2 regions of the Thalassospira sp. ABD4_177 genome follow, and region 2 is predicted to be linked to the other one. Evidence: riboswitches for the same ligand, from Rfam matches in the RefSeq annotation. Region 2 holds a riboswitch; the other holds the start of a gene.

Region 1 (15,339 bases), on a different contig from region 2:
GGCGAACAAGCCGAAGCAAACTGGCAACCTCAAACAACATATCCGCCAGAGCGGGCTGCAAGTTGAGAGGAAAATAAACCTGTCTCCTTTTATTCGTTCCCCTTTTACTCCTAACCGTAAGGGATACAGAGTATTGACCGTGCCGCACACGTAGATGCATGATCAATACAATGAAAAACTTACCTAAACTTGCGAGCTTGTCTTTTGGTGCAGCCCTTCTGGTTATCACGGTTGCAATATGGGCAGATACGCTATGCTTAAACAGCGGAACAGGTTTTTGCCGCGTCTGGCGATCTATCCAATGGGAAAGTATAGTTGCCGGTGCACTTGGCCTGATGGGGGGCCTATTCGTCATTTACGGCACTCAACGGCAGATACAAGCTCAACGCGAGGACATGGTCAACGTCAAAATGCAAGACGTACTAGGTATTTATGAACGCATTCAGGAAAATATTGCCGACATTCAAGCATTCATAGAAGCTCGAACTGACGAACACAAAAATGGCTCGGAAATCGATTTAAACGATGTGATCGCGCAATGGAATAATATTCGGAAATGTCTCGACCACGAGACATTATATCACCGAGTACAATCTGACCCCAGCTCCCCTCCAAAACTTAAAAGCGCCTGCAGCGATGCCCGCAACGCCCTGATAAACATGAGCCAAATACTCATATCGGATGAGCAATCTGTATGGCGTAAAACAACACAAATTTGTTACTTCTTCAATCAACTGTCACAAAAACTGATCGATGCCTTCAAGACAGAAATTGACGCCTATCGCGAACAGTTGATGCGGGCATAGTGCTCAAATTTACATTTCTCTGTTCGGACCAGCTCACTGAGCGAAGTTCACACATCACTCTACGAAAATAGCTATGCAAGAAAATGGCGATCCCTGCAGGACTCGAACCTGCAACCTACAGATTAGAAGTCTGTTGCTCTATCCAGTTGAGCTAAGGGACCGCTGGGTGGGGTGGTTTGCTTACCCCCGGGACATGGCCTTGGACGCCTGCCCGATTGATCACAGGGTTTAACGTCCCCTGTCAGACGAAACGGGGCGGAAATCCGCCCCGAGAACTTGGTCAGATGCCAGTGGCAACGTTCAGATCAGACAACGCGTTTGAACGCGAAGTTATCGGCATATGCCTTGAGCTGAAGTTTGCGCGGTTTCGGCATCTCGATGTCAGCGGTCAGCTTGTGCTTGGCAGCAAAGGCCTGCGCTTCTTCGAGGGTTTCGAAATACATGCGGACCTGGCCACGGGTGTCGGTGGATCCGATCCAGCCCATCAGCTGATCGGCAACCTTTTTCGCACCCGGTTCAAATTCCATGACCCAGTGCTTGGTCGCAGCCTGACCGGACTGCATGGCGTTCTTGGCAGGTTTGTAAACACGGACCTTCATCGGGACCCTCGTCTTGACCTTCGGGATAAGATGGTGATGGCAGTTTAACGGGCCTCTCTAACCCCTGCTATCTATTCATCTTTTACACCTTTTATCGCTGCTTGGAAATCCCGTTGGGCATCCGAAAACGATAAAAGGGGAAAATGGTCGGGAAGGCGAGATTCGAACTCGCGACCCCCTGCTCCCAAAGCAGGTACGCTACCAGACTGCGCTACTCCCCGACGCGGATGTGGATTTAGCACCATCTTGCTGGGCGGGCAAGACCGCATTACGCGTTTTTATGGAAAAAATGGCGCAACAAGTTTCGCAAAAACCAAAGGCCGCAGATATCACCTGCGGCCTTGCTATTGCTGATTGATCATTTGGCGATAGGTGTTACGCCGCCTGCCCGGCTTAACGCGGCAGGCCTTCGACCTTTTCACCGACCTCAAAGCCCATCCGGTCCGAAGACCCGCCATTCAGTTCAAGCACAAAACGCACCGGCCTTGGCGACGGAATGATGGTTTCTGACTGCGGGACCGTGCGCTTTTCAATGCCGACAATCGTGCCCTTGGCGTCAATGAACAGCATATCAAGCGAGATAAAGGTGTTTTTCATCCACATCGAAATGTCGCGCGGGCTGCCGAAATCAAACAGCATGCCGGCATCGTTGGCCATTTCGGTGCGGAACATCAGGCCGCGTGACCTTTCTTCGGGTGTCACGGCCAGTTCGACATTGAACACTTCGCCATCAACAAGAAGACGCGACCGTTCAAATCCGGTTGCCTTTGCATTCAGCCCGGCAACAACCGCCGCGCTGACAAAGCACACAACCAAAGCCATCTGAAAGAACGACTTCATACCCCATATCCTCTTAGTCTTTTGACGCGCTCCCGGACCTCGTCCCGGATGGCGCCACCCCGCCATGGATCCGCAAGTGTGGTAAACAATTCACTCGCTGGCTGTCTGCCACGACTATGCGACCATTTTATGACACGCAGGATATTTTCCACTGTGATGGGTAGCACATCAGGTATTTCGATCCCGTTAATGCTTGCCCACACCCCGGACCAACAGCGTGCAACGCCATATGGACTATATCCTCCGCCTCCCAAAACAAGACTTCGGGGCGCCAATCGGGTCACCGTCCCCACGACTTCCCAGATCGACTGGTTGCCCAAAAGCTGTCTGGACAGCGGATCTTCGGCAAGAGTATCACATCCACATTGCAAAACAACAGCTTGCGGCGCAAAACTTAATCCAAGAGGAATCAAATATTCAAACAGGACGTAGCGCATCTCGTCATCATGCATGCCGACCGGCATCGGCAAGTTGCGCGCCATGCCCCCGGCAATATCACTGATTGCACCGGTCTTGGGCCACAGGTCTTCCTGATGCACCGATACGGTCAAAACGCGCTCATCCTCGGCAAAGGCATATTGCACCCCGTCCCCGTGATGGGCGTCGATATCGACATATAAAACCCGATCCAGCCCGGAATCGAGCAAGGCATAAATCCCCAAAACCGGGTCATTGAAGTAACAAAAGCCCGAAGCCCGGTCGCGAAGTCCATGATGCGTCCCACCGGCCGGGTGATGCATGATGCCGCCATCGCGGATCAAATTGGCGGCCATCACCGATGATCCGGCCGCAGTTGCCGGACGCCGGAAAATTTCCGGGTAAATCGGATTGCCGTTCTTGCCCAACCCGAACCGTTCCATCATGTCATCGGGCAAGGATTGATCACGTTCGGCCTGCATGACGGCGGCGATATAGTCCGGGGCATGGAAGCGCGCCAATTGATCGGGTGTCGCCACCGGCCCGGTCAAATAGGTTGTTTCATCCACCCACCCCAGCGCATGGACCATGTCAACCACCAGGGACACACGCGGGATCGCCAGCGGGTGTTTCGGGCCATAGCTTGACCCACGATAAATCTCGGCCGCGATCATGCGCGGGGCGATTGTCGGGTTTCTGTGATCAGGCAGGTTCATCATTTCAAACCGGATAATGATGCAGGCATATCCCGAGAAGTGCCGGGTTTCGCGGCTCTGTGCAAGGTCGGATTTGCCCTGTTTCCCAGAGACGAACGCAATAAACGCACATAATTTCAAATCGCATCGCGCAGAAGTTGCAAAAATATGTCCTCAAATGAGGATGGCACCCCTTATACAGGCAGATAATCTCCCTATATCGATTCTTATAAGCCAATTTTTATGGTCTTTTTGACGTATAGAGAGACTTGCGTTGCATATCCCCAAAGCCGATCAGATCAATATTCTGGTCATTGATGACGAAACAGATATGAGCGAGTTCGTCGCGGATGCGGTCACTGCCATTGGCCACAATGCGGTCGCCGTCTCGGATGCCGATGACTTTGTCCGCGCCTACTCCACCGCGTTTGACATCATCATCCTTGATCTGTTCATGCCCAAACTCGATGGCATCGAGATCATTCGCTTCCTGCATGAAAATCGCTCGCACGCATCATTGGTTCTGATGAGCGGCAAGGACAAATCCATCCTGCATTCGGCATCTGAACTGGCATCCGCGCGCAATATGGAAGTACTGGGCGTTCTTGAAAAGCCCTTCACCATTCATCAGCTTGAAGACATCCTTGGCAAATTCACTCCGCATGCGCATCGCCCGCAACATCCGCCCTCGGCCCTGCCGACGGAACAAGGGCTGCGGCGCGGCATTGCCGACCATGAATTCTTTCTCGTCTATCAGCCGCAATTTGACCTTGAGACCGGCAAGATCGCAGGGGTCGAGGCGCTGTTGCGCTGGCAACACCCGACGCGTGGCCTGATCCATCCGGGCTTGTTCATTCCGCTGGCCGAAGAGTCCGGCCTGATCAACGAGCTGACAGAATATGTCCTTGAAGAAGCCATGTCGCAGATGGCGAGATGGCGCGACCATGACATCACCATGTCGATCAATGTGTCGCCGAGTACGGTTGTCGATCTTGATATGCCCGAAAAGCTTGATGACATGATCAAGGCCCGTGATATCGCCCCGGAAAAGATCGTCATTGAACTGACCGAAACGGCGATCATGGAGAATGTCGGCTCTTATATGGATATCCTGACCCGGCTTCGCATGAAGAACTTTGGCCTGGCGATTGATGATTTCGGCACCGGATATTCATCCATGCAGCAACTGGTGCGCTTGCCGTTCAACGAATTGAAAATCGATCAGTCCTTTATCCGTCAGGCCATGACCGACCGCGAATGTCAGGCGGTTGCACAAATGTCTCTATCCCTCGCCCATGGTCTGAATATGCATGTCGTCGCCGAGGGGATCGAGGATCAGCAAACCTATGACTGGCTCAAAAGCACGGGCTGTGAAATCGGTCAGGGCTTTCACATGGCCCGTCCCATTTCGCCAACCGAGATCGAGGAACGCTTCCTATCGTAGGATCAACATCCAACTGATGGCACGCTGATGAACAAGCCCCTGCTCCTTGTCAAAATCCTGACACCGATGATCCTGGTCGCACTGGTCATTGGCGTCGGAAGCCTGCAGGTTCTCTACAAGGACATGATCAAAGGGCGCAGTGCATCGATGCTGAGCCTTGCGGAAATCAATGCCGAACTGATAAATGCCGTTGCCGCTTATGACTATCGCGCAGCGCCCAGCGATCACACGGAAGATGCATTTGCCACAACCCTGTCGCAGGTCAAGGATGCTTTTAGTTCGCTAAACGCACTCGAAGGTTCGGAAGAACTTCTGATTGTTCGACGCGTCAATGAAGGCCTTGAAATCCTTGTTCATCAGGAAACCAAAGTTAAAGATCGTGATCACAGCGTCGCAATCGCCCTTAGTTCCGATTACGCGCGACCGATGCTTGCTGGTCTGGACGGCAAATCCGGCCTGACATGGGTTGTTGATGAACATGGCAATGAGTTGCTTATTGCCTATGCCCCTGTTCCCAAAATGGGTGTAGCCGTCATTGTCGAAGCCCCCCGTGATGAGATGATCGCACCGTTCATAAACACCGCGATCATGTTGATGACCTTGGGGATCGCGGCCATTGCCGTGGCCACCACCTATACCTATTCCCAGATCATGCACGTGATTAACGGCACCCTGCGCGCGCAAGATCAGGCCGTTCAAGCCCGCAAAGAATCCGAACGCGCCCAACGGGTTCTTGAACATGCCCTGAAATCTTCCAGCGAAGGTTTTGCCCTGTTTGATGCCGAAGACCACTTGGTGATCTGTAATGATGTCTATCGTGACATCTATAAAACCCATGCGGACGCCATCAAGCCGGGCGCGAGGTTCGAGCATATCCTGCGGGTTGGCCTGTCACGCGGTGCATTTCCCGATGCCGTTGGTGTCGAGGACATCTGGCTTGCCGATCGTCTTGAACAACATCGCAAACCCAAAAGCCGCGTTGAACAGCAGGTGGGCGACCGCTGGATTCTGATTTCCGAACAACGCACCGAAGATGGCGGCACGGCCGGTGTCCGAACCGACATCACCGAGCTCAAAGCTAAAGAGCGCGAACTGCGCGACAGCGAACGGCGCTTCCGCGACTTTACCAAGACCGCGTCTGACTGGGTGTGGGAAACCGACACAGATCACCGCATCAAGGACACCAGCATCCGTGCTGCAGATGTTACGAATTTCGACGTCGATAATCTTCAGGGCAAGCGACGCGACGAATTTGCCGCCGAGCCGACCGACACCCCGAAATGGCGCAAACATTACGAGCTCCTCGAAGCGCATCAGCCATTTCGTGACTTCCAGTATCAGGTCCAGCTCAATGACCGTACGGTGCTGACGATATCAATCTCTGGCGTTCCCGTTTATGACGAAGTTGGCAATTTCCTTGGCTATCGTGGGACCGGGCGTGACATCACCGCCCTGATCGAAACCCGTGAACGGTTCCGGGTGGCGTTTGAAAGTGTCACGGTCGGGATTGTCTTTGCCGATGAAACCGGCGTGATCGAGGGTTTCAATCCCGAAGCCGAAAAGATCTTTGGCTATAGCGCTGAGGAAGTGATTGGTCAGAACGTCTCGATCCTGATGCCCAATCCGGACAGTTCGCGCCATCACACCTATATCAAAAACTATCTCAGCACAGGCGACGCCCAAATCATCGGCAAGGGGCGCGAGGTCAAGGGCAAGACCAAGGATGGCATGATCTTCCCGATGAACCTTGGCATTGCTGAAATGAATGTGCAGGGCCGGCGCCATTTCATCGCCTCGATCACCGACCTGACCCAAGAACACGCGCTGGAGCACCAATTGCGCCGCTCCCAGAAAATGGAAGCCATCGGGCAATTGACCGGCGGGGTCGCCCATGACTTCAACAATCTTCTGGGCATCATTGTCGGCAACCTCGATCTCGCCCGACGCAAGCTTGAAGAAGACTCCCCGATCACGAAGTTCGTCGGCAAGGCCATGACAGCGGCTGAACGCGGGGCCACCCTGACACGGCGCTTGCTGAACTTCTCACGTCAGGCGCCAGAGGAAAACGAAGCCCTGGTGATTAACGATATTCTCGTTGAACTTCGCGACCTGATTGGCAAATCGATCACATCAAAAATCTCGTTTGATCTGAAACTGTCGGAAGACCTGCCGCCGGTACGTCTCAATGTCGGCGATTTCGAAGACGCAATCATCAATCTTGCCGTCAATGCCCGCGATGCCATGCCCGATGGCGGGCAACTGACCATCGAAACACGCGTTTCGCATATTGATGCCGTCACGGTCCCCGCCGTGCAAAAAGTCCCGGAAGGCGTTTACGTCGAACTGATCGTCAGTGACGATGGCAAGGGCATGTCAGCCGAGGTCGCCGAACAGATCTTCCAGCCCTTCTTCACCACCAAGGAACGCGGCAAGGGCACAGGTCTTGGCCTTGCCATGGTGTATGGCTTTGTCAAACGATCCGGTGGCTATATCTCGCTTTATTCCGAGGTCGGGCTGGGCACAACGTTCCGGATTTACCTGCCATTTGCCGATGATGAGGGTCAAAAGACCCCCTATACCGCCTTTGACAGCGAAACCGAGCCCGAACATGGCACCGAGACTGTGCTGATTGTTGACGATGAACAGCAACTGGCCGAAATCGCCGCCTCAGTACTTGGCGAGTATGGTTACCAGACCATCATCGCCCACAGCGGCAAGGAAGGCCTCGCCATCGTTGAAGAACGCGATGACATCGATATGGTCTTTACCGATATCGTCATGCTAGGCGGCATGAACGGACTGGAACTGGGCGACAAGGCGCGTGAACTCCGCCCGCATCTGGCTGTGCTGACCTGTTCGGGCTTTACCGCCGGGGTTTTGCATGAACGCGCCGAGGACAAACCGGTCTATCCGCTGATCAGCAAACCTTACACGAACCGTGAGTTGGCCAATGCCGTGCGCAAGACACTTGATCAGGTCCATGAAGAAACCTGAGGCTTCCTCGTATTTCGTTTTGCCAGTCTGTTGTGCTTTGATGTCACAAAACTTGACGACAGCGTTTTGTCTGCGCATAGTCGCGTGATCTCCGGGGGGGCCGATCGTAAATCGGCTGAGAGGTTCGGTGTTGCCGAACGACCCTTTGAACCTGAACCGGTTAAGACCGGCGTAGGAAGGATCGTATGCGCAGCACAGAACACGCGCCCCAGACGGCGCAAAATCCCACAAGATTTGATATCGCCCTTGATGGCGCCAGCGTTGCTTTTAATGGCGCGGATATTTTCCATGACCTTGACCTGACATTACAGGCCGGCAGCTTTACCTGCCTGCTGGGGCCAAGTGGTGTCGGCAAAAGTACACTTCTGCGGTATTTCGCAGGCCTGGTCGAAGGCGATGTTCGCGGTACCATAACCTGTTCCGATAACGCGCCGCTTGCCGGTCGGGTCGCCTATATGGCGCAGCAGGACCTGCTTTTGCCTTGGCGCACCGTGCATGAAAACGTGGTGCTGGGCGCTGTCCTGCGCGGTGAAAAACCAAAACATGACAAAGCCTCACATTTGTTAAATGAGGTCGGGTTGGCTGATGCTGCCCATCTGCGCCCCGCAGAACTTTCTGGCGGCATGAAACAACGCGCCGCCCTTGCCAGAACGCTGATGGAAGACCGGCCAGTTGTTCTGATGGACGAACCATTCTCAGCCCTTGATCCACTGAACCGCTTGCGCCTGCAGGAACTGGCGGCACGGGTACTGCGCGGCAAAACTGTGCTACTGGTGACCCACGATCCGCTGGAAGCCCTGCGCTTGGGAGACCGGGTTCATGTGCTGTCTGGCAGCCCGGCACGGTTACAGGACGCCATCACGCCCAAGGGCCAAAGCCCGCGCAACATCGCCGACCCTGAAATTCTGGCCCAGCAGGCCGAACTTCTGGGGCAACTGGGCGCCGATTTGTCAGGGGGCGCGGCATGAGCAACCCAATCAATCCTCACACCAAATCAAAACCGCTGTCAGAACGGCGCTGGCTGAAACTCGCGCGGCCGCTGATCATCATCGTCGCCTTGATTGCCACTTGGCAGATCTTGGTCGTTGTCACGGGTGCGCCGAAATACATGCTGCCGACCCCGGCCGATGTTTGGGCGACGCTGATCGCGCGCCATGATGTGTTGTTTGACCACGCGCAGTACACAATTGCGGAAACCGTGATTGGCCTGTTTGCCGGGGCGACGCTTGGCACGTTGGCGGCCATTCCGATGGCGCTGTTTTCACCGGTACGTTTCTGGTTGATGCCGATCCTGCTTGTTTCGCAAGCCATTCCGTTCTTTGCCCTGGCCCCGCTTCTGGTGTTGTGGCTGGGCTTTGGTCTGGCGTCCAAAATCGCCATGGCCGCATTGATCATTTTCTTCCCGGTGACTGTTGCCTTTTTCGATGGACTGTCACGCACCGAAACCGGCTGGCTTGATCTGGCGCGCACCATGGGGGCCAGCCGTTGGCGGCTATTGACCCATATCCGCCTACCCGCCGCCCTGCCCGCCTTTGCATCGGGCTTTCGGGTGGCCACTGCGGTCGCCCCGATCGGGGCTGTGATTGGCGAATGGGTCGGGTCCAGTCACGGTCTTGGCTATCTGATGCTGCATGCCAATGCCCGGGTTCAGATCGATATGGTTTTCGCCTGTCTTCTGATCCTGTGTGCGTTTTCAATCACGCAATATTTCATTGTCGATCGCGTGCTGCGCGCGGCCCTGCCATGGCAGCCCGACAGTCTGAAACCAGCAGAATAAACCGAATATCCCTGCCTGATGGGCGGCGAAAACAATCCTCACACAATTAACGCTCAGCGCACAAAGGCGCATAAATACGGAGGTTCTTCCATGCCACGCCTTAAATCCATACTTACCGCAGCCAGTCTTGGGGCGGCTGTTCTGGGAACATCAAGCACCGCCTTTGCCGCGGACAAGCTGACCATTCTTCTGGATTGGTTTGTAAACCCGGATCACGCGCCGCTGATCGTTGCCAAGGAAAAGGGTTTCTTTGCCAATCATGATCTCGATGTTGAGCTGATCGAACCATCCGATCCGTCCGCCCCGCCGCGCCTTGTTGCAGCTGGTCAGGGGGACGTTGCGGTGAACTATCAGCCGCAGCTTCATGTTCAGGCCGCCGAAGGTCTGCCGCTGACGCGGATCGGCACACTTGTGGCCACCCCGCTTAACAGCCTGATCGTGCTCGAAGATGGCCCGATCAAGGAGATCGCCGACCTTAAGGGCAAGAAAATCGGTTATTCCCTGGCCGGGTTTGAAGATGCACTTCTTGGCACCATGCTGGCCAATCACGGCGTCTCGATTGACGATGTCGAGTTGATCAATGTGAACTTCTCGCTGTCGCCCTCGCTTTATTCCGGTCAGGTCGATGCGATCATTGGCGGCTATCGTAATTTCGAGCTCAACCAGATGGAGATCGAAGGCAAGCCGGGCAAGGCATTCTTTGTGGAGGAAGAAGGCGTGCCGCCCTATGACGAGCTGATCCTGACGGTCCGCAATGATCAGACCGATGATCCGCGCTATGCCCGCATGTTGGCGGCCCTTGAAGAAGGTGTGCAGTACCTGATCAACCATCCGGATGACAGCTGGCAGGCCTTTATTTCCGCCTATCCGAACCTTGATGACGAACTCAACATCAAGGCCTGGGCCGACACCCTGCCGCGCTTTGCCCTGCGTCCGGCCGCCCTTGACAAGGCCCGCTATGCCCGCTTTGCCGATTACATGGTCAAACAGGGCCTGATCGAGGAAACCCCGGCGCTTGAAAGCTATGTCGCCGTCATCGAATGATCAGTTGATCGCATAACCAACAAGTCCCCCCTGCTTTCGCGGGCTGCGTCCCAGCACCCGCGAAAGCACCCCGAAAGGCCGGAACGTGTGCCCCGCATTCCGGCCTTTCCCTTGCGCCGGTGAGATTGACCGTTACCTTATAATGGGTTGTAAAACCCATCAGGGCGGTTACGCCACCATCGGAGCAGGACATAAAAGTGCAGCAACAAACCAAACCCGACCATCACACCGATACCGGTTTTGAAAACCGCCATCCCCTGCCCGATACGGTCAAGCGGTCCTTCTGGCATTTCCTGCGACGGCGCTATTTCGGCGATGACAACTGGCCCAAGGCCAAACATCAGATCGGCAAAATCCCGACCGAAACACCCGATCATGCGGCCATACACAATCCCGACCCGACCCGCCTGCAGGTTACATGGGTCGGTCATGCCACGGTGCTGGTGCAATATGGCGGGCTTAATATCCTGACCGATCCGGTGTTTTCCGAACGCGCATCGCCCTTCAAACGCCTTGGTCCGAAACGCTATACCCAGCCGGGCCTTGCCATTGATCAGCTGCCCAAGCTTGATCTGGTGTTGCTGTCACACAATCACTATGACCATTTCGATCTGGCCAGCCTGACAGAGCTTGGTAACGCGCCGCGTTATGTCCTGCCGCTGAAAAACGGTGCGCTTCTGGAAAAGGCGGGGATCACTGCTGAGCGTTATGTCGAGCTTGATTGGGATGAAAGCCATTATCATGATGATGTAAAAATCACCCACGTGCCGTCCAACCATTGGTCCAGCCGCACCACCAAGGACCGCAAGGAAATGCTGTGGGGCGGGTATGTTCTGGAATTTCCTGATGGCTACCGGTTCTATTTTGTCGGCGACACCGGCTGGAACGAGGCGCTGTTTACCGAAATGGGTGCAACCCATGGCGGGATTGATTTCGGCCTGATCCCCATCGGGGCGTATGGCCCGCGCGATTTCATGCGCAATGCCCACTGCAATCCCGAAGAAGCCATTCAGATCATGCAGAAAATGGGTGTCAAACAGGCGCTAGCCATTCATTGGGGTACCTTTGTGCTAACGGCCGAACCGGTTGATGAACCACCCGCTCGACTGGCCACCGCGCGCAAGCATGCCGGAATTGCAGAGGATGATTTCATCGCCCCGCCGATTGGTGCGACCCGGTTCTTTGCGGGTAAACCCAATCCCGCATCGACAACCCGCGAAAAGGTCGAGCCTACGGCGTCTGCCACATAGCAGCCCACTCAAGTTCGGTTTGGTGGTTTTTCAAACTGCGTGCTAAGCATCAATGATTGCGTCACAAAACCGTAACATTGATTGCCCCGCCATGAGTTTGACTGTCTTTCTTGCCGTAATGGGTGCTGCCCTGATGCATGCCGTATGGAATGCACTGGTCAAGGGTGGCTCGGACAAACTGATGAACATGACGGCAATCGTGCTGGGTCATACGCCGATTGTTTTGCTCCTGCTGCCGTTTGTCGACCTTCCAGCGCCGGAAAGCTGGCCCTATCTGATCGGGTCCATCGGGCTTCATATTGGCTATCAGCTGTTTCTGATCCTGGCCTATCGCCTTGGCGATCTCAGTCAGGTTTATCCGATTGCACGTGGGTCTTCGCCATTGATCGTCGCCGGGGTCTCGGTTCTGATCATGGGGGTTACCCTGCATGTCAGCGAGAGGCTGGCGATTGTCGTGATCGGGGTTGGCATCATCAGCATGTGCATCACCCGTCAGGCCGATGGCCTGCGCAACCGCAATGCCGCCCTTGCCGCCATCATCACCGGTTGTTTTATCAGCAGCTACTCACTGGTTGATAGCACGGGTGCACGACTGGCCGGAACCGCACTTGGCTATTACAGCTATCAGACGATTGGCAACGTTGTGATCTTTGCCGTGATCGCGACCTTCATGCGCCCGCGCATGCTGGCTGATATTGCAAGATCGGGCAAAAAGGTTTTTGTGGTGGGCGGAACCGCATCCTTTGCCGCCTATGCCACTGTCATGTGGGCCTTTACGCAGGCACCGATCCCGCTTGTGGTAGCACTTCGCGAAACCGGTATTGTCTTTGCCCTTTTGATCGGCGTGTTCTTCATGGGGGAAAAGCTCAATCTTGTGAAGCTGTCCTCGACCATGATGACACTGGGCGGGGCGATTATCCTGCGTCTGGCCCGCAGCCTGTAACCCCCTGCCGACCAAACGCATTGACGCCTGTCACAGCATATTAAAAGACCGGCAACACCAGATGGCATTGCCGGTCCGTCCGGTTCATCTGTTTGGGCGACAGATCACCCGGCCCGATGCCATAACTGCAACCCTCATGAAGCCGTCACAACACAAAAGTTACGTTATAACATTCCAATTTGTCGCGTGAGCGCGCGTTAAAGTCAAGTCCGCAAGTATGAAACCTGCGGACCTGCTTGGGCGAACAAATCCCTTGCTGCAAACCGCCGGGTCAGACCCGCGTGCGCGGCACACGGCGGGTACCGTCTTCGAACCGGCCAAGCTCCATGCCCTTGACCGAGATGGATGGCTGTCCGGTGGTGATCCAGTCAGCCAGCACCTTGCCAACCACGGGTCCCATGGCAAAGCCGTGGCCCGAGAAGCCCGATGCGACGAAGAAATGCTTGGGGTTGTCGAACTGATCGATCACCGGCACCGCATCCGGGGTGACATCGATATCGCCCGCCCATGTATCGGCAATACCGACCTTCTTGATTTGCGGCAGGATCTTTTGCAGGTTGCGCATCGCGTTTTTAACCCGCACTTCATAGGGCTCTGCCTGATTGGTGCGTCGTCCGATCATCGGTTGCTTTGAGGCGTCCGAGCCGGGAACACGATCCACCAGATCATCAAAGAACCGCTTGTTCATGTGGAACTTGAAGGTCGCCCAGTTATCAAAAAGCCCCGGCATGAAATCACGGGCGAATTTCAACCGCCCCATCGTCAGATCAATGTCGGTCATGAACTCATCGGCGATGTTCATTGATCCATCTGCACGCTGACGAAACGCCAGCCCCGCTGCCAAGGTCCCGGCGGCCGAAATATCGGGCACCGGGGTGGTGCGGATCACCGTGCCGCGCGTTGTCTGTTGCGGCAGACGGCGGCCGAACTTGGCGACGAATTTGTGGGTGGCGGCCCCGGCGGCACAAATGACGTATTTACATTTGATCTCGCCCTGCTCGGACACGACAGAACTGATCGCGCCAGCCTGGGTCTCGATCGACAGCGCGCCGCAGCCCTCGGCAATGACGGCCCCCATTTCGCTGGCGCGTTTGGCAATGGCCGGTGCGGCCTTTTTCGGCTCAGCCTGACCATCGGACGGGGTATAGATCCCGCCAACGCCCGGTGTGGTAATCCCGGGGATCATTTTTGTGACACCCTTGGGGTCAAGAACCTGGGTTTCGATGCCAAAATGTTTGGTGTCGTCGATCCAGCCTTCGAATTCCGACATTTCCTTGTCATCACGCGCGACGAACAAAACACCGCCCTGACGCCATTCCAGATCAGCATCCAGTTCCTTTTCAAGACCTTGCCAGATTTTGTTGCCCTCCATCATCAGCGGCAATTCAATCGGGTCACGCCCCTGCTGGCGCACAAAGCCCCAGGCACGGCCGGACTGATGTGATGCAATCGTGTCCTTTTCCAGAAGCACGACTTTCATGCCGGCTTTTGTCAGGTAATAGGCACAGGATGACCCGTGAATGCCGCCGCCGATAACAACAACGTCGCATTCCTTGGGCAGGGTGTTTTTTGGATATTCTGTCATGTGGGGACCTAAAGATCAGTTTTGGTGGCAATTCAGTTTGGTGTGTGGCGGGAACCACGTTATGTTGCGCGCCAACAAATCTCAACCAAATCAGGTGCCACCATGTCTGATAATGCAAAAAAACAGTCCCCCGCCACCGTGAGCGGACAGGCGCTTGGCTGGGTCGATGAAGCGACCAAATCCGTTACACCACCGCTTTATCCCTCGACCACGTTCGAACGCAACACCGATCTCAGCTACCATGACGGGCGCTGCTATACCCGTGCCGACAACCCGACATATGATCAGGCGTGCGCTGTTCTGAACGAGCTTGAAGGTGGTTCTGAAACCCGCCTATTTGCATCTGGCATGGCAGCCGCCGTGGCGGTATTGCATGCGCTCAACCCGGGGGATCATGTTGTCGCCCCCAAGGTGATGTATTGGGCACTGCGCAGCTTCATGCTTGATAGCGGCGTGCGTGCAGGTATCAGCTTTGATTTTATCGATAACGCCGATATTGCAGACTGGGACGAGCACATCGTTGCCGGCAAGACCAAGCTGGTCTGGCTTGAAACCCCGGCCAACCCGGATTGGCAGATTACCGATATCGCCGCCGTTGCAAAGCTGGCCAAGGCGGCAGGCGCGGTTGTCGCCGTTGATAATACCGTTGCAACACCGCTTCTGACCCGCCCGATTGAATTTGGTGCCGATATCGTTATGCATTCGGCCACCAAGTACCTGAATGGTCACAGTGACGTTCTGGCGGGATCGCTGACCACCGCAGCAGATAGCGAGTTCTGGCAGCGTGTCTGCAAACAGCATGCATCCGGTGGTGCGGTTCTGGGTGTGTTTGAAACCTGGCTTTTGCTGCGCGGCATGCGTACCCTTTCGATTCGTGTCGAACGCGCCAGTGCGAACGCCATGGCAATCGCCAAACATTTCGAAAACCACCCGGAAATCGAACAG
Region 2 (15,339 bases):
GGCTGTCGAGAAAGGCTTTGACATAGTCCGGGCGCGCGTTGCGGTAGTCGATGTAGTAGGAGTGTTCCCAAACATCGCAACCCAGTAGCGGGGTCTGACCGTGAACGAGCGGGTTTTCCGCGTTCGGGGTCTTCGTGACGACCAGCTTGCCGGATTTGTCCATTGCCAGCCAGCACCAGCCGGAACCGAACTGGGTAACGCCAGCCTGAATGAAGGCTTCCTTGAAGGCATCGACAGAGCCGAAATCTTCAACGATTTTCTTTTCGAGTTCACCCGGGATGGCGCCGCCGCCATTGCCCTTCATCATCTGCCAGAACTCGATGTGGTTCCAGTGCTGGGCAGCGTTGTTGAACAGGCCTGCTTTGGAAGCGTCGCCGTAAGAAGCAACAACGATTTCCTCAAGCGACTTGCCTTCAAGGCCCGAACCTTCGAGCAGCTTGTTGCCGTTCACAACATAGGCGTTGTGGTGTTTGTCATGGTGAAACTCGAGAGTTTCAGACGACATGACCGGTGCAAGCGCGTCATATGCATACGGAAGTGCTGGGAGTTCAAATGCCATGATACAGTTCCTCGACTTTCATTATTAATCTGTGCGGTAACGCAACATATCCCTTTTTGCGCCTTCGATAAAAGTGAAAATCCCGTGCAACATGTTGGAAACCTTTGTTGCAGCCGTGATCGGTGCATCAGGCGCGTTACCTGTGATCTTTTATCTAGCGCGCATTGGCGTATATGCAATGCAGGGCGGCGTTACCGTTCGATAGATCGATATATGATGAACATTCCTGTGCCAAAAACGTTCCCGGAAATCCTGGAAATTTTTGATGGCGTCGGACATGGAAACAGGCAGTCTGCCTATTCCTTATAGAGTCCAACCATTTTCTGGCTTTCATCACCATTTGTCAGGGTGACGTCATATTCCCCGCGCTTGAGCGAGGAGATATCGATCTTGCACGGGAAACGGACGCAATCGCGTTTGATCGCAACAGTGCCGTCTTCCTGATGGCTGAGTGTGACTTCACCCTTGGCCATTTCGGAATGAATGGTGACGCTGTCCGTCGTTGGTTTCGGTGCAGATTTGATTGCAGCCAGCGCGGCTGTCGTGATCGTCATAAGACCAATCAAGGCAATGGCAACCGGCTTGCTGCGCAGAGATCTAAGCATGTCTTCCTCGCGCGGTTGTGCTTGGTTCATGCCTGGTAATCTGAGCTGCGAAGCCGAAAAATTAACGGCGCAAATAGGGCATTTCCGTGCCGATCGCATCACTTGGGTCGTGGCAGCCATGCGTCTGGCGCGCGCAAGTTTCCGTCCGCTAGGCCAGATGACCCCGCGCTGATCTAAGCTTTTCTGCGATGTCTGCGGTGGCCTTTTGCGGATCAGCCTGCCCACAGATGGCGGACACGACTGCCAGCCCATCCGCACCGCTTTCAAGGACGGACAAGACATGCTCCCCCTTAAGTCCGCCAATCGCGACGGAGGGCAGGCCAACCATCCGTGCCAGCCTTTCCAGACCGTCAAACCCGATGGCCGGTTTGTGATCCGGCTTGGTTGGTGTGGCAAATACCGGGCCGATGCCGACATAATCGACAATGGTGCGGTCAACCTTTTGCGCGACCTCTTCGCTTTCGATCGACAGGCCGATGATCTTGTCCGGGCCAAGGCGTTCGCGCGCAATTTGCGATGGCGTGTCATCCTGCCCGACATGCAAACCATGCGCGCCAATCGCGATGGCGGCGTCGATATCGTCATTGACGATCAGCGGCACGTTTGTGCCTTCCATGGCCTGCATCAATTCCCGGCCAACGCGAATGAGGCTTTCAGTTCCGGCCTCCTTATCACGCAGCTGAATGATGGTGGCTCCGCCTGCAATCGCGGCCATGGTGGTTTCGACCATCGAATGGTCACGACACAGATCGGGATCAAGCACAAGATAAAGCGACAGATCAAAGGACGTCATTGCGGATCAATCCGAAGGTTCTTGGCGTAGGTTTCACCATCAAGATTGTGCAGACCATCAATGAAGGCAGTCATGAAGGATGCCGGGCCGTTTGCCGTCTTCGCCGCGATCCCGCCCGCAACGGCAAAGTTGCCAAGGGCCGCAATGGTGGTCTCAAACGCCTGATCGGGGGCAATGGCGATATAGGCACCAACAAGGGCGGTCAGCGAGCACCCGGTGGCGGTGATTTTCGGCATCAGGTCCGAACCACCGGCAATGCGCACCGAATGTGTGCCATCGGTGACGAAATCGACCTCACCGGTAACCGCAACAACGCAACCTTGGCTGCTTGCAAGGCTTCGTGCGGCTTCTTCGGCCTGTTCGACCGGATCGCCACTATCAACGCCTTGACCAGCACTTTGACCACCGCCAAGGGCAATGATTTCCGATGCATTGCCACGAATAACGGTGGGTTTGAGTTTCAAAAGTTCTGCCACAGTGCCGCGGCGGTAACCGGTGGCAAAATGGGCCACCGGATCAAGCACCCATGGTTTGCCAACCTGATTGGCCGACTTGGCAGCGGCAATCATGCCCTCAACCCAGTTGGGCGACAGGGTGCCGATATTGACCGTCAATGCACCTGCGATGGCGGCGAATTCGCCGGATTCTTCAGGTGTGTGGACCATGGCGGGCGAGGCGCCGGCTGCCAACAGGACATTGGCGGCATAATTCATCGCGACATAGTTGGTGATGCACTGAACCAGGGGATTGGTCGCGCGCATGCGCTCAAAAAGGTCATTCGCGGTCTGGGAAATTTCGGTCGTCATGTCGAGGCTCCAATGCAGAACTTTTGCGGTTGGAGACCCAGTTCGAAGTCGGAAAGATGGAGAACGTCGTGATCCGCGTTCGCACCGTCCCTACGCCAGTATGAACTGGATCAGGTTCAAAGGGTCACTGCGCGGCAGTTTCTCAGCCCCCTGTCGGGGCTCCCCTTGGTGAGTGCTCAACATGGGTTTTATTGCGCATTCTGTCAATTCATCCGATGGGCTGGATCGCGCCAATCAAAAACGGCGGAATGGCATCTGCCCATCCCGCCGTTTTCATCATTTCAATTTTGGGGCCGGGCTTATTTGCGACGTTCCATAGCGGCCTTGAGTGCCGCTGCCATCGCACCGCCATCACTGCCGGAATTGCCACCGGCATTACCGCGGCCCTGACCACCACCTTGGGGGCGGTTGCCGGATGAATGCTGCGGCCGGTTGCCGCCGCGGGGGGGCGCACCGCGATTATCCGCGCGCTTTTCCCGCGTGCCTTCGTAATCGGGGGCCGATTTCATCGAAAGCCCGATGCGTTTACGGGGCGCATCGACTTCCATGACCGTGACCGAGACAATCTGACCGGCCTTGACCACCTGGCGGGGGTCTTCGACGAACTTGTCGGCCAGCTGCGAGATGTGGACAAGCCCATCCTGATGCACGCCGATATCAACGAACGCGCCAAAATTGGTGACGTTGGTGACCGTGCCTTCCAGCTTCATGCCGGTGCGCAGATCCTTGATCTCGTTCACACCTTCAGTGAACTTGGCGGTCTTGAATTCCGGGCGCGGGTCACGGCCGGGCTTATCAAGTTCGGCGATGATGTCGCGGATGGTTGGAACGCCAAATGTTTCATCAGCGAAATCTTCGGCCCGAAGCGTTTTGATGAAGCCCGAATCCCCGATCAGATCGGCCAGTGGCTTGGCGGCCTTGGCACTGATCTTTTCAACCAGCGGATAGGCTTCCGGGTGGACGGCCGATGCATCAAGCGGGTTGGTCGCCCCGCGAATACGCAAGAAGCCCGCACACTGCTCAAATGCCTTTGGCCCAAGTCGCTCGACCTTTTTAAGGTCAGTACGCGACTGAAACGCGCCATTGGAGTCGCGATAGCCGACAATATTGCGCGCCAGCGTCTCTGTCAGGCCGGCCACACGGGTCAGAAGCGGGATGGAGGCGGTGTTAAGGTCAACACCGACACCGTTCACGCAATCCTCAACCACCGCATCAAGTGATCGGGCCAGTTTGGTTTCCGAAACATCATGCTGATACTGCCCGACACCGATTGATTTCGGTTCGATCTTCACCAATTCCGCCAACGGATCCTGCAAACGACGGGCGATGGATGCCGCGCCACGTAGTGACACATCAAGATCGGGGAATTCCTCGGCCGCGAACTGGGATGCGGAATAAACCGATGCCCCGGCCTCATTGACGATGACCTTGGTGGCCTTAAGGGCCGGGAAGCGTTTCAGCAGCTGACCGGCAAGCTCGTCGGTTTCACGTGAAAAGGTGCCGTTGCCAATCGCGATCAGTTCGATCTGATGGCGTGATGCCAGGGCGGCAAGGGTATTAAGTGCCCCTTCAACATCATTGCGTGGCTGGAAGGGATAAACCGTCGCGGTATCGACCAGCTTGCCGGTGGCATCCACCACTGCGACCTTGACGCCGGTACGCACACCCGGATCAAGCCCCATGGTGGCCTTTTGCCCGGCGGGTGCGGCCAGCAACAGGTCCTTGAGGTTATCGGCAAATACCTTGATCGCGCCTTCTTCGGCTGAATCACGCAACGTGCCAAACAGATCTAGCTCGATCGACAGCGACAGTTTGACGCGCCATGTCCAGCGGACCGTGTCCATCAGCCACTTGTCAGCCGCACGTCCCTTGTCCGTGATGCCAACATGGGCGGCAATCATAACCTCTGCCCGGCCCGGCTGGCTGCGCGGACGGTCTTCGTCTTCTTTGCCAAGCGTCAGTTTCAGCTGCAGGATGTCTTCGTTGCGCCCACGGAAAAGGGCCAGCGCACGGTGTGACGGGCAGGTTTTGATTTTTTCGGAATGCTCAAAATAGTCCGAGAACTTGGCGCCTTCGGCCTGTTTGCCTTCGATGACAGACGCGGTGATTTCACCCTCATTCCACAAATGATCGCGCAGCTTGGCGACAAGGTCGGCATCCTCGGCAAAGCGTTCCATAAGGATCTGACGCGCGCCATCAAGGGCGGCCTTGGTGTCATCAATCCCTTTTTCGGCATCGACAAACTTGGCAGCCTCGGTTTCCGGATCAAGGGACGGGTCGTTAAACAGGCTATCTGCAAGTGGCTCCAGCCCGGCTTCACGGGCGATCTGGGCCTTGGTGCGGCGCTTTTTCTTGTAGGGCAGATACAAATCTTCCAGGCGCGTCTTGGTATCGGCCTCGTTGATCTGGGCTCCCAGTTCCGGGGTGAGCTTTTCCTGTTCGCGGATACTTTCGAGTACCGATGCGCGACGTTCTTCCAGCTCGGTCAGATAGCGCAGGCGGTCTTCCAGCGTACGAAGTTGGGTGTCATCAAGCCCGCCGGTTCTCTCTTTGCGGTAACGGGCGATGAACGGAACGGTGGAGCCTTCATTGAGCATCTCGATGGTGGCAATGACCTGTTCCGGACGAACCGAAAGTTCTTCGGCGATACGCTGGGGAATTGGACGCATGGTTTCTCCTTGTTTTGCTCGTACGCTTGGAATAGCGGCTTTGCGCCTGCTCGAAAAGAGTCTGTTTTGCTCAAAATTTCGCGTGTGCCTGCATCAGGATTCCCTGTTTGATTCCAAAGGCCTGAAATCACATGGGTTTGTGCGTGCTTTTGCCCATGGCCCGACGGACTTGCCGATCAGGGTCGTGCAGGTTATTTCTTTGGCAAATGTGATTTATCGGGCGAAGCCCAAAGCAGGAGAAGACGAATGGCCGGAAAGTTCCGCGAAACCGTCATTCACGAAGTCCCCAAGGAAAAGGCAGAACCGCAGGCCGATACCAGTCCGGCATCTGACGAGATCGCCGGGGCAGAGGAAGCACCCAAGCTATCTCAGGGTGCGATCAATGCGTTAAATGAGGCCAAGGCTGCCAAGGAAGCCGCCGCCAAGGCCCGCGAAATCGGCGGACCCAAAGGTCCGGAGCCGACCCGTTTTGGGGATTGGGAAAACAAGGGCCGCTGCATCGATTTTTAATGTAAAAAGCCCCGAGGTAGCTGCGAGATTACTGCGCTGCGGGCTTCGTGTGTAGTGCTAATTTGGCTGATAGTGCGTGCGCATTGTACGCGCATCGCGTCTGGTGATTGTAAGTAGATCGGTTGATTGCACCAAGGCATTAAGTTCGCGCAAGACAATCGCATGCGCCATCCCGAATAACCTTGCAAATGTGCGGCTGTCGCGCGCAATTTCTTGTTGTGCGGCCACTAAAATGGCCCCTTGAACGGGGGTTAGCTGTGAATGTTTGGTTATCGTGCGCTCAACCAGATGCAGAAAAAACTCTGCATCTGGTTCTTTGTCAGCGTTCTTTTGATTTCGGGTGTTATTGGTCACACCCGATTTACCGAACTAAAGGACACCATCACTGATTTCGATGTTGGTGTATCGCTTTGATCACCTGCACTGCCAAGTGGCACCAAGACGTTTAGTTCAGGATAGTATCCAGCTACACTGCCACGCGGAATGTCATAAGAGACAAAGCGGAAATCATCGGCAATTCGTTCGACCCCGTCATCATATTCGCTGACGACGTTGACCCGATCGCCTGACTTGGCTCCAAGGGCTGCCAAGTCTTCCGGATGAATGAAAATGACTTTGCGTTCGCCGTAAACTCCACGATAGCGATCATCCAGTCCATAAACGGTGGTGTTGTACTGATCGTGCGACCGGAAAGTTTGCAGGGCAAAATGGGATTTTTTGCTGCTTGCTTTCTGGTTTTGGCGGGCTTGTTGATGCACCGTTTGCTTTGGCAGCGCGATATTCGAAAAAGTCGCTTTGCCAGCAGGTGTCTTCCATTCCCGATGTGCGGCGTCATTACGAAGATGGAAGCCGCGCGGTTTGCGAAGGCGGGTATTGTAATCGGCAAAGCCCGGAACAGTGGCCTCGATATGGCTGCGAATACGCTCATAATCATCGGCAAGCTGGGCCCAAGACACAATTTCGCTACCAACAGTGTCTTCGGCAACGCCGGCGATGATTGCGACTTCGGAAAGAAGGTGCGGCGATGCCGGGCGGTTGATGCCAGCCGATCCGTGCACCATGCTCATTGAGTCTTCCACGCTCACGACCTGAGACTGACCATGGGAATTCAGGTCGATCTCGGTTCGGCCCAAGCAAGGCAGCAGAAACGCTGTTTCACCGGGCATCAGATGAGAATGATTGGGCTTGGTTGCGATATGCACCGTAAGTCGCAGGCTCTTCATCGCCTTGGCGACAAGTGCACTATCGGGTGTTGCCCGTGCGAAGTTGCCACCCAATCCAATAAAGGTTTTTGCACTGCCATCTAGCATCGCTCCGATTGCAGCAAGAACGTTATGCCCGTGCTTGCGTGGTGCCGTGAAACCGAATTCCTTTTCCAGCGCATCAAGGAAAGCCGCCGGTGGCTTTTCATTAATGCCAACCGTGCGATCACCCTGAACGTTGGAATGGCCGCGTACCGGGCACAAACCTGCACCGGGTCGGCCGATATTGCCACGCAGGAACATGAAATTGGCGATTTCACGAATGGTTGGTACGGAATGAAGATGTTGGGTAATACCCATGGCCCAAGTGCAGATCACATTTTCAGCAGACAAATACACATTTGCCGCCTGTTCGATTTCCTGTCGGGTCAGGCCCGACTGGCCTTCGATTTCAGACCAACTTGTCGCATCAACCACAGCCCGGTATTCGGCCAAACCGTGACAATGTTCGTTGAGGAAATCGTGATCAAGAACAGATGGCTCCCCATTGGCCAGTGCCGCGTCATCAGCAGCAAATACCGCTTTGCTCATGCCGCGGACGGCCGCCATGTCGCCACCCAGGCAGGGCTGGAAATAATGGCTGGCTATTTCTGTTGATTTGCCCTGCAGCATTTCGAGTTTTTCCTGGGGGTCGGAAAAACGTTCAAGCCCGCGTTCCTTGATCGGGTTGAAGACAACGATTTTTGAACCACGAATTGCAGCGCGGCGCAAATCACCCAGCATCCGGGGGTGGTTGGTGCCCGGGTTTTGCCCCAGCACGAAAATGGCATCTGCCTTTTCGAAATCTTCCAGCAGAACCGTACCTTTGCCAACCCCGATAGCCTGGCGCAGGCCTACGCCACTGGCTTCGTGGCACATGTTCGAGCAATCCGGGAAATTGTTCGTGCCAAAAATACGGACAAACAATTGATAAAGATAGGCGGCTTCGTTGCTGGCGCGGCCGGATGTATAAAACTCGGCCTCATCGGGGGTGCTCAATCCCTTAAGGATGTCACCGATTTCGGCAAAAGCATCTTCCCAGGCAACCGGTTGATAGGTGTCGCTTTGCCGGTCATAGCGCATCGGATGGGTGATGCGGCCGTTTAATTCCAGCTCGTAATCGCTAAGCTTGGCAAGTTCGGTCACGGTATGGTTGGCGAAAAAGGCGGGGGTTGCACGCCTGTCTGTCGCTTCCCAGGAAACGGCTTTGACGCCGTTTTCACAGAATTCGAATGACGATCCGTGCTCGGGGTCACCCCATGCACAACCCGGGCAATCAAAGCCGTCAGGCTGGTTTGCCTTAAGCATCGTACGTGCGCCGCTCAGGGGGCTGCCGCTTTGCAGCAACTGTTTGCCGCAACTTTTCAGTGCGGCCCAGCCACCGGCTGCCGACGATTTTTTTCCGATGAAATGTTTGTTCATGCAGGCATCTATTTGCCAGAACAGAAATTAGGTCAAGTATGCATACCTAATCGGGCGATAGAAAAAATTTATCAAACAGTTCCAGCAATGATTTGAATGTGTTCAAAACACAATCAGGGTCAGAACCGTTTGATGGTTCCGACCCTGATAAATTTTTGACACTGCTGTCAAAGCAGATTATGCACCGCGGATTGCCTTGATGTTGTTGGCATATTCGCCCGGACCGCCTTTGAAGGTGGCGGAACCTGCGACCAGAACATTGGCACCGGCTGCGATGACCTGCGGGGCGATTTCCGGATTTACGCCGCCATCGACTTCAAGGTCGATATCGCGGCCGGTCGCATCGATCATCTTGCGGATGCGCTTGATCTTTTCAAGCTGGCTCGGAATGAATTTCTGACCACCAAAGCCCGGGTTCACGGTCATGACCAGAACCAGATCAACCATGTCCATAACATATTCAATCACACTTTCCGGTGTCGACGGGTTCAGGGACACACCGGCTTTTTTGCCCAGCGACTTGATCAGCTGCAGCGAGCGATGCAAGTGCGGGCCGGCTTCGGCGTGGATGGTGATGATATCGGAACCGGCATTGGCAAATGCCTCGATATACGGATCGACGGGCGCAATCATCAGATGCACGTCAAACACTTTGTCGCTGTGCGGGCGCAGTGCCTTGACCACATCCGGGCCAATGGTGATGTTCGGTACATAGTGACCATCCATCACATCAATGTGGATATAGTCGGCACCGGCTTCATCAACAGCGCGGACATCAACGCCAAGCTGGGCGAAATCGGCCGAAAGGATCGAAGGTGCGATTTTAATGTTTGACGTGGTCATGCGTCACAGGTCCTGAAGCGATATGGGATACGGGAAATTCGCGGCCTTCATACCCCAGATTGCCCCCCATGTCACCCGAATGGGACTCATGGCTGCCTTGTGTGCGTCAAACTCTGATCTTCTGGCGAAAAATCAGGACTTTTTGACAAGTCGGGCGCAGAAAAAGCCGTCCATGCCGCCAAAATCGGCCATGTGGATCGGCAGAATGCGCAATTCACCGGCATCATTGATTGCCTCATCCCAACCGCCAAGTTCATCAGCGGTGACGGGTTTGCGTTCATAGTTCGGATGATCGGCAAGGAAGGATTTGACCTGATGCTCGCCCTCTTCGGGTTGCAGCGAACAGGTGCAATAGATGAGCTCACCCCCAACATTCAAAAGCTTGTCGGCCTGACGCAGAAGTTTGCTTTGGATCGGCAGAAGCGATTGCATCAGCTTGTCATTCTGACGCAGCAGGATGTCGGGATGTCGGCGAATGGTGCCGGTGGCCGAACATGGCGCATCCAGCAGGACGGCATCCGCACGCGGCGTATCAGGCGCCAGATCGGTGGCATCGCCGGTAACGATGGCGGCACCCAGCGAGACACGCTCAAGGTTCTCAAAAACGCGTTTCAGACGACCTTCGGATTTATCGACCGCAATTGCACTGGCACCAAGGGAAACCAACTGCATGGTCTTGCCACCCGGCGCGGCGCAAAGGTCATAGATGGTTTTGTCTTTGTACGCCGAAAACAGGGTTGCTGGGATGGCTGCGGCTGCATCCTGTACCCACCAATCGCCATCCTTGTATCCGGGCAGATCGCGAATGCGTCGACCCGGCTCAAGCCTTACCGATCCGGTTGGCAGGACAAGACCATCCATCTTTTCGGCCCACGCGGCCGATTGTGTGCGATCCTTGATCGACAGATCGAGCATCGCATGACCAAGGCAGGATTCGGCGATGCCCTGGGCGGTTTCCGCACCATAGGCCTTCTTCCAGGATCCGCGCAGCCAAGCCGGAATGTTGAGCTGCCAGTCTTCGACACCTTCGGGCCATTCAAAGCCATCGCGCTGCAATCCGCGCAGAACGGCATTGATCAGTTTGGTGTATTTATGCAAACCCGCATCACGCGCGAGATTGACCGTACTATCGACTGCGCCGTAATCGGACGTATCCATAAAGAACAGCTGCGCGACACCCAGACGCAGGATGTTGGTCAGGCGTGCTGCAACCCGGTCCTGTGGCGGTTGATAGCGCGGGGCAAGCACCGCATCAATTTCACCCAGATGGCGCAGAGTTGTGCCAAGCAACTGACGCAGGAAATTGCGATCAAGCGACGGCAGGCCATAGCCGTGCTTTGACAGAAGTTCATCCAGCGTCACTTCACCGCCGCGCAATTCCTGCAGGGTCTTGAGCGCAAGCATGCGCGGATCCGGGGCCTCGACCGTTTGTTTGCGGGGGGCATTGCGCTGGGATGGACGGGAACGACGTTCTGCCAAAGGATATCTCCGGTTTCGGTTTATGTGCTGTAGTTAAGCCCAGCATGGCAAACTGTAAAGCATCAAGCTTGGTTTTGCGCGACATGGCTGCGTTGTGAGCTTGGGTCGAAGGCATTCATCGGGTGAAAAGCCTTGCGATGGGCAATCGGTCCGGCTAATCCAGACGGATCAATCTGACGGGGACAGGGACAAGGGCAACCCAACGATGACTTTTGCAGGACTTGCGACCTTTGCAAGTATCTTTCTGATCAGCTCGATGTTGCTGACATGGGGGGTGCTGAACTATCTGCGGCGCAAGGCCATCCTTGATATGCCCAACCACCGTTCCAGTCACGCTGTGCCCACCCCGCGCGGCGGCGGGCTTGCCGTAACGCCGCTTCTGATTGTGCTGGTTGCCGGTGTTTTTGCCATGACCGGTGTGACGGGATTGGGTGAATGGCTGATGCTGGCTGCCTGTGCCGGGCTTGGACTGCTCAGCTGGCTTGATGATCGCCATGATCTATCTGCCGCCAAGCGTTTTGCCCTGCAATTTCTTGCCGTCATCATTGGCATGTTGGCGCTTGATAAACCGGTTCTGGGCGGGCTGGTGCCGATCTGGCTTGATCATGTGTTGGTGGTGTTGGCTTGGGTCTGGTTCATCAATCTGTTCAATTTCATGGACGGGATTGATGGCATTACCGGGGTCGAGGCCGGATCAATCGGTCTTGGGATTTTTATCCTCGCCCTTTTTGTGCCGCTGCCGCAATTCATCGGGCTTGGCTATATCGGGTTGGGGATCCTTGCGATCATGATCGGTTTCCTGATCTGGAACTGGCGCCCGGCGAAGCTGTTTCTTGGTGACGTTGGATCAATCCCGCTTGGGTTTGTTCTGGGCTGGCTGTTGTTAAAGGTGGCGTCCGAGGGGGCCTGGGCCATCGCGCTAATCCTGCCATCCTATTACCTGTTTGATGCGACATTTACCCTGATCAAGCGGGCCTTGCGGCGCGAGAAAATCTGGCAGGCCCATCGCGAGCATTTTTATCAGAAAGCCACCCAGCGCGGCTTTTCGCATGCCCGGGTGTCGGTCATGATCCTGATCAGCAACCTCGTTCTGATTGGTGTTTGTTTTGCCCAGAGCGACACACCCGACTGGATGCGGGTGATTGCCGCACTGATTGTTGTGCTTGGTTTGGTCGGTATGATGGTGCGTATGCCGGTGCGCGGGAACGCAGGGTAATATACAATCTTCCGATGCGGGCACTGCTTGACTTGATCGGGGCAGGGCGCGAAAAGAAAGCCTTATCCGCCAGTCGCAAAGCGGGTATATCCTTATAAAAACAGAAACCTTGCGAATAAGGGACCGCATGCTGCGATCGTTTCAGCGAAGCCACATCGCCTTTGCCCATGACATCTTCATGGCGGCCATCTCCTTCCCGTTGGCATTGTACCTGCGGGTGGGTGACGGCGTGGTTTACTACGCGCCGCATAACATCCTGTTTTCGGCAGGTATCTTTACGCTGATTGCGGCGGTGTCCTTTTGGTATTTCGGGCTTTATCGCGGCATCTGGCGATATGCGTCGCTGAATGACGTGATCCGGATTGCCAGGGCGGTTTCGGTTGCCGTGGCTGTTCTTTTCCTGGTGCTGTTTCTGACCACACGTCTCGATTGGATGCCGCGTTCGGCACCGATCATTCAGTGGTTCCTACTGATGGCGCTTCTGGGTGGGTCACGCCTGACCTACCGGATTGCCAAGGACAAATCGACAGCACGTGCGCTGGTGCGCCAGGGCACGTCACGTTTGCCGGTTCTATTGATCGGGGCAGGGGATGAGGCCGAAGCTTTCATCCGTGAAACCGAACGGTCTGCGGACACGCCCTTTAAGGTCGTTGGTATCGTTTCCCTGACGCAAGGCCGCGTCGGGCGCAACATGCACGGGGTTGATGTTCTGGCGACTGTCGATCAGCTCGAAGACGTCATCGCGAAATTGCAAAAGGGCCGGCATGGCCTGCCACGCCGATTGGTTTTGAGCGGCGATGCGCTTCGCCATGAAGACAACGCCAAATGGGTCGAGATTGCTGATCGTTATGGCATGACTTTGGCACGCCTGCCGAAGCTCGGTGATTTGCGCGAAGGACTTGCTGATCCGCTGCAAATTCGCCCGGTCGCAATTGAAGATTTGCTTGGCCGCCCGCAAGCGCGACTGGATCGGGATCGTGTGCGTGAAATGATTGCGGGTAAACGGGTTCTGGTGACTGGTGCCGGGGGATCAATCGGCTCGGAACTGGTGCGTCAGATCGCAACCTATGACCCAAGCAGCCTGACCTTGCTCGATGCCGGCGAGTTCCAGCTTTACGCCATCGATATGGAAATGGCGGAAAAATATCCTGATCTGCCACGTGACAGCATTCTTGGCGATGTTCGCGATCAAACCCGGATCGGGCAGGTATTTGAACGCTACAAACCGGAAATTGTGTTCCATGCGGCGGCCTACAAACATGTGCCGCTGGTCGAACACAACCCCAATGAAGGCATTCTGACCAACACGCTTGGCACGCGCAATGTGGCCGAGGCCTGCCGTGCTGCTAATGTCGCCACGATGGTTCTGATTTCAACCGACAAGGCAGTGAACCCCGCCAATGTCATGGGGGCGTCAAAACGACTGGCGGAATGCTATTGTCAGGCGCTGGAGACCCTGCCGCTTGATCAGCGTGGATCGACCCGCTTTGTTACTGTGCGCTTTGGCAATGTTCTGGGCTCGACCGGATCTGTCGTACCGCTTTTCAAGCGCCAGCTTGAGGCTGGTGGACCACTGACGGTTACCCACGAAGGCATCACGCGTTACTTCATGACCATCGCCGAGGCGGTGGAACTTGTTCTGCAATCAGCCGAACTCGGGCGTCATGGGGTAACCGAAGGTGGCAAAATTTTCGTCCTTGATATGGGCCGTCCGGTCAAGATCGTTGATCTGGCCCGTCAGATGATCCTGCTATCGGGCCTGCAGCCCGACAAGGATGTGGAAATCAAGGTCACCGGTTTGCGCCCCGGCGAAAAGCTTTATGAAGAGCTTTTCCACGATTCCGAACCCCCGGTGCCGACCGAAACCGACGGGGTGCTTTTGGCAGCGCCGCGTGTGGTGGATTATGAGCTGATCAAGCAGGTGTTTGATGCGCTCGAACACAGTGCAACCAACCGCAACACAACAAAAACGCTGGAATTGATCAGTCAGCTTGTGCCGGAATTCCAGCCGCCCGAGATCGGTGTGAAGTCGATCTTTGCCGATAACAAGGGCAGCGAAACCGAGACGGCGTCCTAAGACTGTTTCCACGCGGTCAGCTCTCAAGTGTGTCTGAACTCATTTCCGACTTTTGTTTCTATGATCTGCATGTTCATTCTTTCAAGGAATGAATTCGTGCCAAATTGTCGTTTGTCATGCCCGAAAGTGGGCAATATCTTGCCATCCTGATGATGAATGGGAATGATCTTGCCCGACAAGGTCATTCCACTGGTTCAATATGATCTCGTCTTTTGGAGGCCCCATGTCGACAGACGCCTTTGTCCATCCTGATGAAATCCGTTCGATGTTTTCCAGTGCGATGTCTGACATGTATCGCAGTGAAGTGCCGCAATATGGCACCTTGATGGAGCTGGTCTCCGAGATCAATCAGACCAAGCTCGACGCCGATCCCGAGCTTGCCGAAAGCCTTGAACATAATGGCGAGCTTGAGCGGATTGATCTGGAGCGCCACGGCGCGATCCGGCTTGGCAAACCCGAAGAGCTTTTCAATATGCGCCGCCTGTTTGCCGTCATGGGCATGCATCCGGTGGGATACTATGATCTGTCTGTTGCCGGTGTACCGGTGCATTCAACCGCATTTCGTCCGATTGACGAGGAAGCGCTTAAACGCAATCCGTTTCGTGTCTTTACTTCGCTCCTGCGTCTTGAATTGATCGAAGACGAAGAGCTGCGCAAGCAGGCTGAGAGCATCCTTGCCAAGCGCGAGATCTTTACTCCGGATGCCATCAAACTGATTTATCTGGCAGAGAAAAATGGTGGTTTGACCCGTAATCAGGCCGAGCAGTTCGTTGCCGAGGCATTGGAAACCTTCCGCTGGCATAGTGACGCGACCGTAACGCTGGAAACCTATCAGAAGCTTCATGACGCCCATCGTCTGATCGCCGATGTTGTCTGTTTCAAGGGGCCGCATATCAACCACTTGACCCCGCGCACCCTTGATATCGATGCTGTGCAGTTGGATATGCCAAAACGCGGCATCACGCCCAAGGCAATCGTCGAAGGCCCGCCTGCGCGGTCCTGCCCGATCCTGCTGCGCCAGACCAGCTTCAAGGCACTCGAAGAACGGGTCAATTTCATTGGCGATGACCGTGATGAAACTGTGGGCACCCACACCGCACGCTTTGGCGAGATTGAGCA

The links. Region 2 has a riboswitch for thiamine pyrophosphate ahead of thiM (hydroxyethylthiazole kinase). Riboswitches for the same ligand answer to the same signal wherever they lie in the genome.
Positions count from the first base shown of each region.
Region 1: it holds a riboswitch for thiamine pyrophosphate, as region 2 does, so the genes downstream of both, ACXAF0_RS18175 (ABC transporter ATP-binding protein) here and thiM (hydroxyethylthiazole kinase) in region 2, are expected to answer to the same signal.

Region 1 covers NZ_JBSWWO010000004.1:44,847-60,185, reverse strand. Annotated here, with positions in the region: gene ACXAF0_RS18220 (HigA family addiction module antitoxin) at 1-66, shown strand, start outside; gene ACXAF0_RS18215 (hypothetical protein) at 171-806, shown strand; tRNA gene ACXAF0_RS18210 (tRNA-Arg) at 891-967, opposite strand; gene ACXAF0_RS18205 (ETC complex I subunit) at 1,112-1,405, opposite strand; tRNA gene ACXAF0_RS18200 (tRNA-Pro) at 1,550-1,626, opposite strand; gene ACXAF0_RS18195 (DUF192 domain-containing protein) at 1,799-2,245, opposite strand; gene ACXAF0_RS18190 (acetoin utilization protein AcuC) at 2,242-3,498, opposite strand; gene ACXAF0_RS18185 (GGDEF/EAL domain-containing response regulator) at 3,632-4,801, shown strand; gene ACXAF0_RS18180 (PAS domain S-box protein) at 4,829-7,795, shown strand; TPP riboswitch at 7,879-7,990, shown strand; gene ACXAF0_RS18175 (ABC transporter ATP-binding protein) at 7,981-8,763, shown strand; gene ACXAF0_RS18170 (ABC transporter permease) at 8,760-9,572, shown strand; gene ACXAF0_RS18165 (ABC transporter substrate-binding protein) at 9,663-10,616, shown strand; gene ACXAF0_RS18160 (MBL fold metallo-hydrolase) at 10,814-11,866, shown strand; gene ACXAF0_RS18155 (EamA family transporter) at 11,958-12,809, shown strand; gene ACXAF0_RS18150 (NAD(P)/FAD-dependent oxidoreductase) at 13,081-14,394, opposite strand; gene ACXAF0_RS18145 (trans-sulfuration enzyme family protein) at 14,497-15,339, shown strand, end outside.
Region 2 covers NZ_JBSWWO010000001.1:172,083-187,421, reverse strand. Annotated here, with positions in the region: gene ACXAF0_RS00865 (superoxide dismutase) at 1-559, opposite strand, end outside; gene ACXAF0_RS00860 (hypothetical protein) at 856-1,194, opposite strand; gene thiE (thiamine phosphate synthase) at 1,313-1,957, opposite strand; gene thiM (hydroxyethylthiazole kinase) at 1,954-2,763, opposite strand; TPP riboswitch at 2,834-2,939, opposite strand; gene ACXAF0_RS00845 (Tex family protein) at 3,063-5,432, opposite strand; gene ACXAF0_RS00840 (DUF1674 domain-containing protein) at 5,679-5,942, shown strand; gene ACXAF0_RS00835 (hypothetical protein) at 6,000-6,296, opposite strand; gene ACXAF0_RS00830 (FdhF/YdeP family oxidoreductase) at 6,293-8,605, opposite strand; gene rpe (ribulose-phosphate 3-epimerase) at 8,783-9,448, opposite strand; gene ACXAF0_RS00820 (RsmB/NOP family class I SAM-dependent RNA methyltransferase) at 9,581-10,927, opposite strand; gene ACXAF0_RS00815 (MraY family glycosyltransferase) at 11,133-12,143, shown strand; gene ACXAF0_RS00810 (polysaccharide biosynthesis protein) at 12,271-14,220, shown strand; gene hglS (2-oxoadipate dioxygenase/decarboxylase HglS) at 14,444-15,339, shown strand, end outside.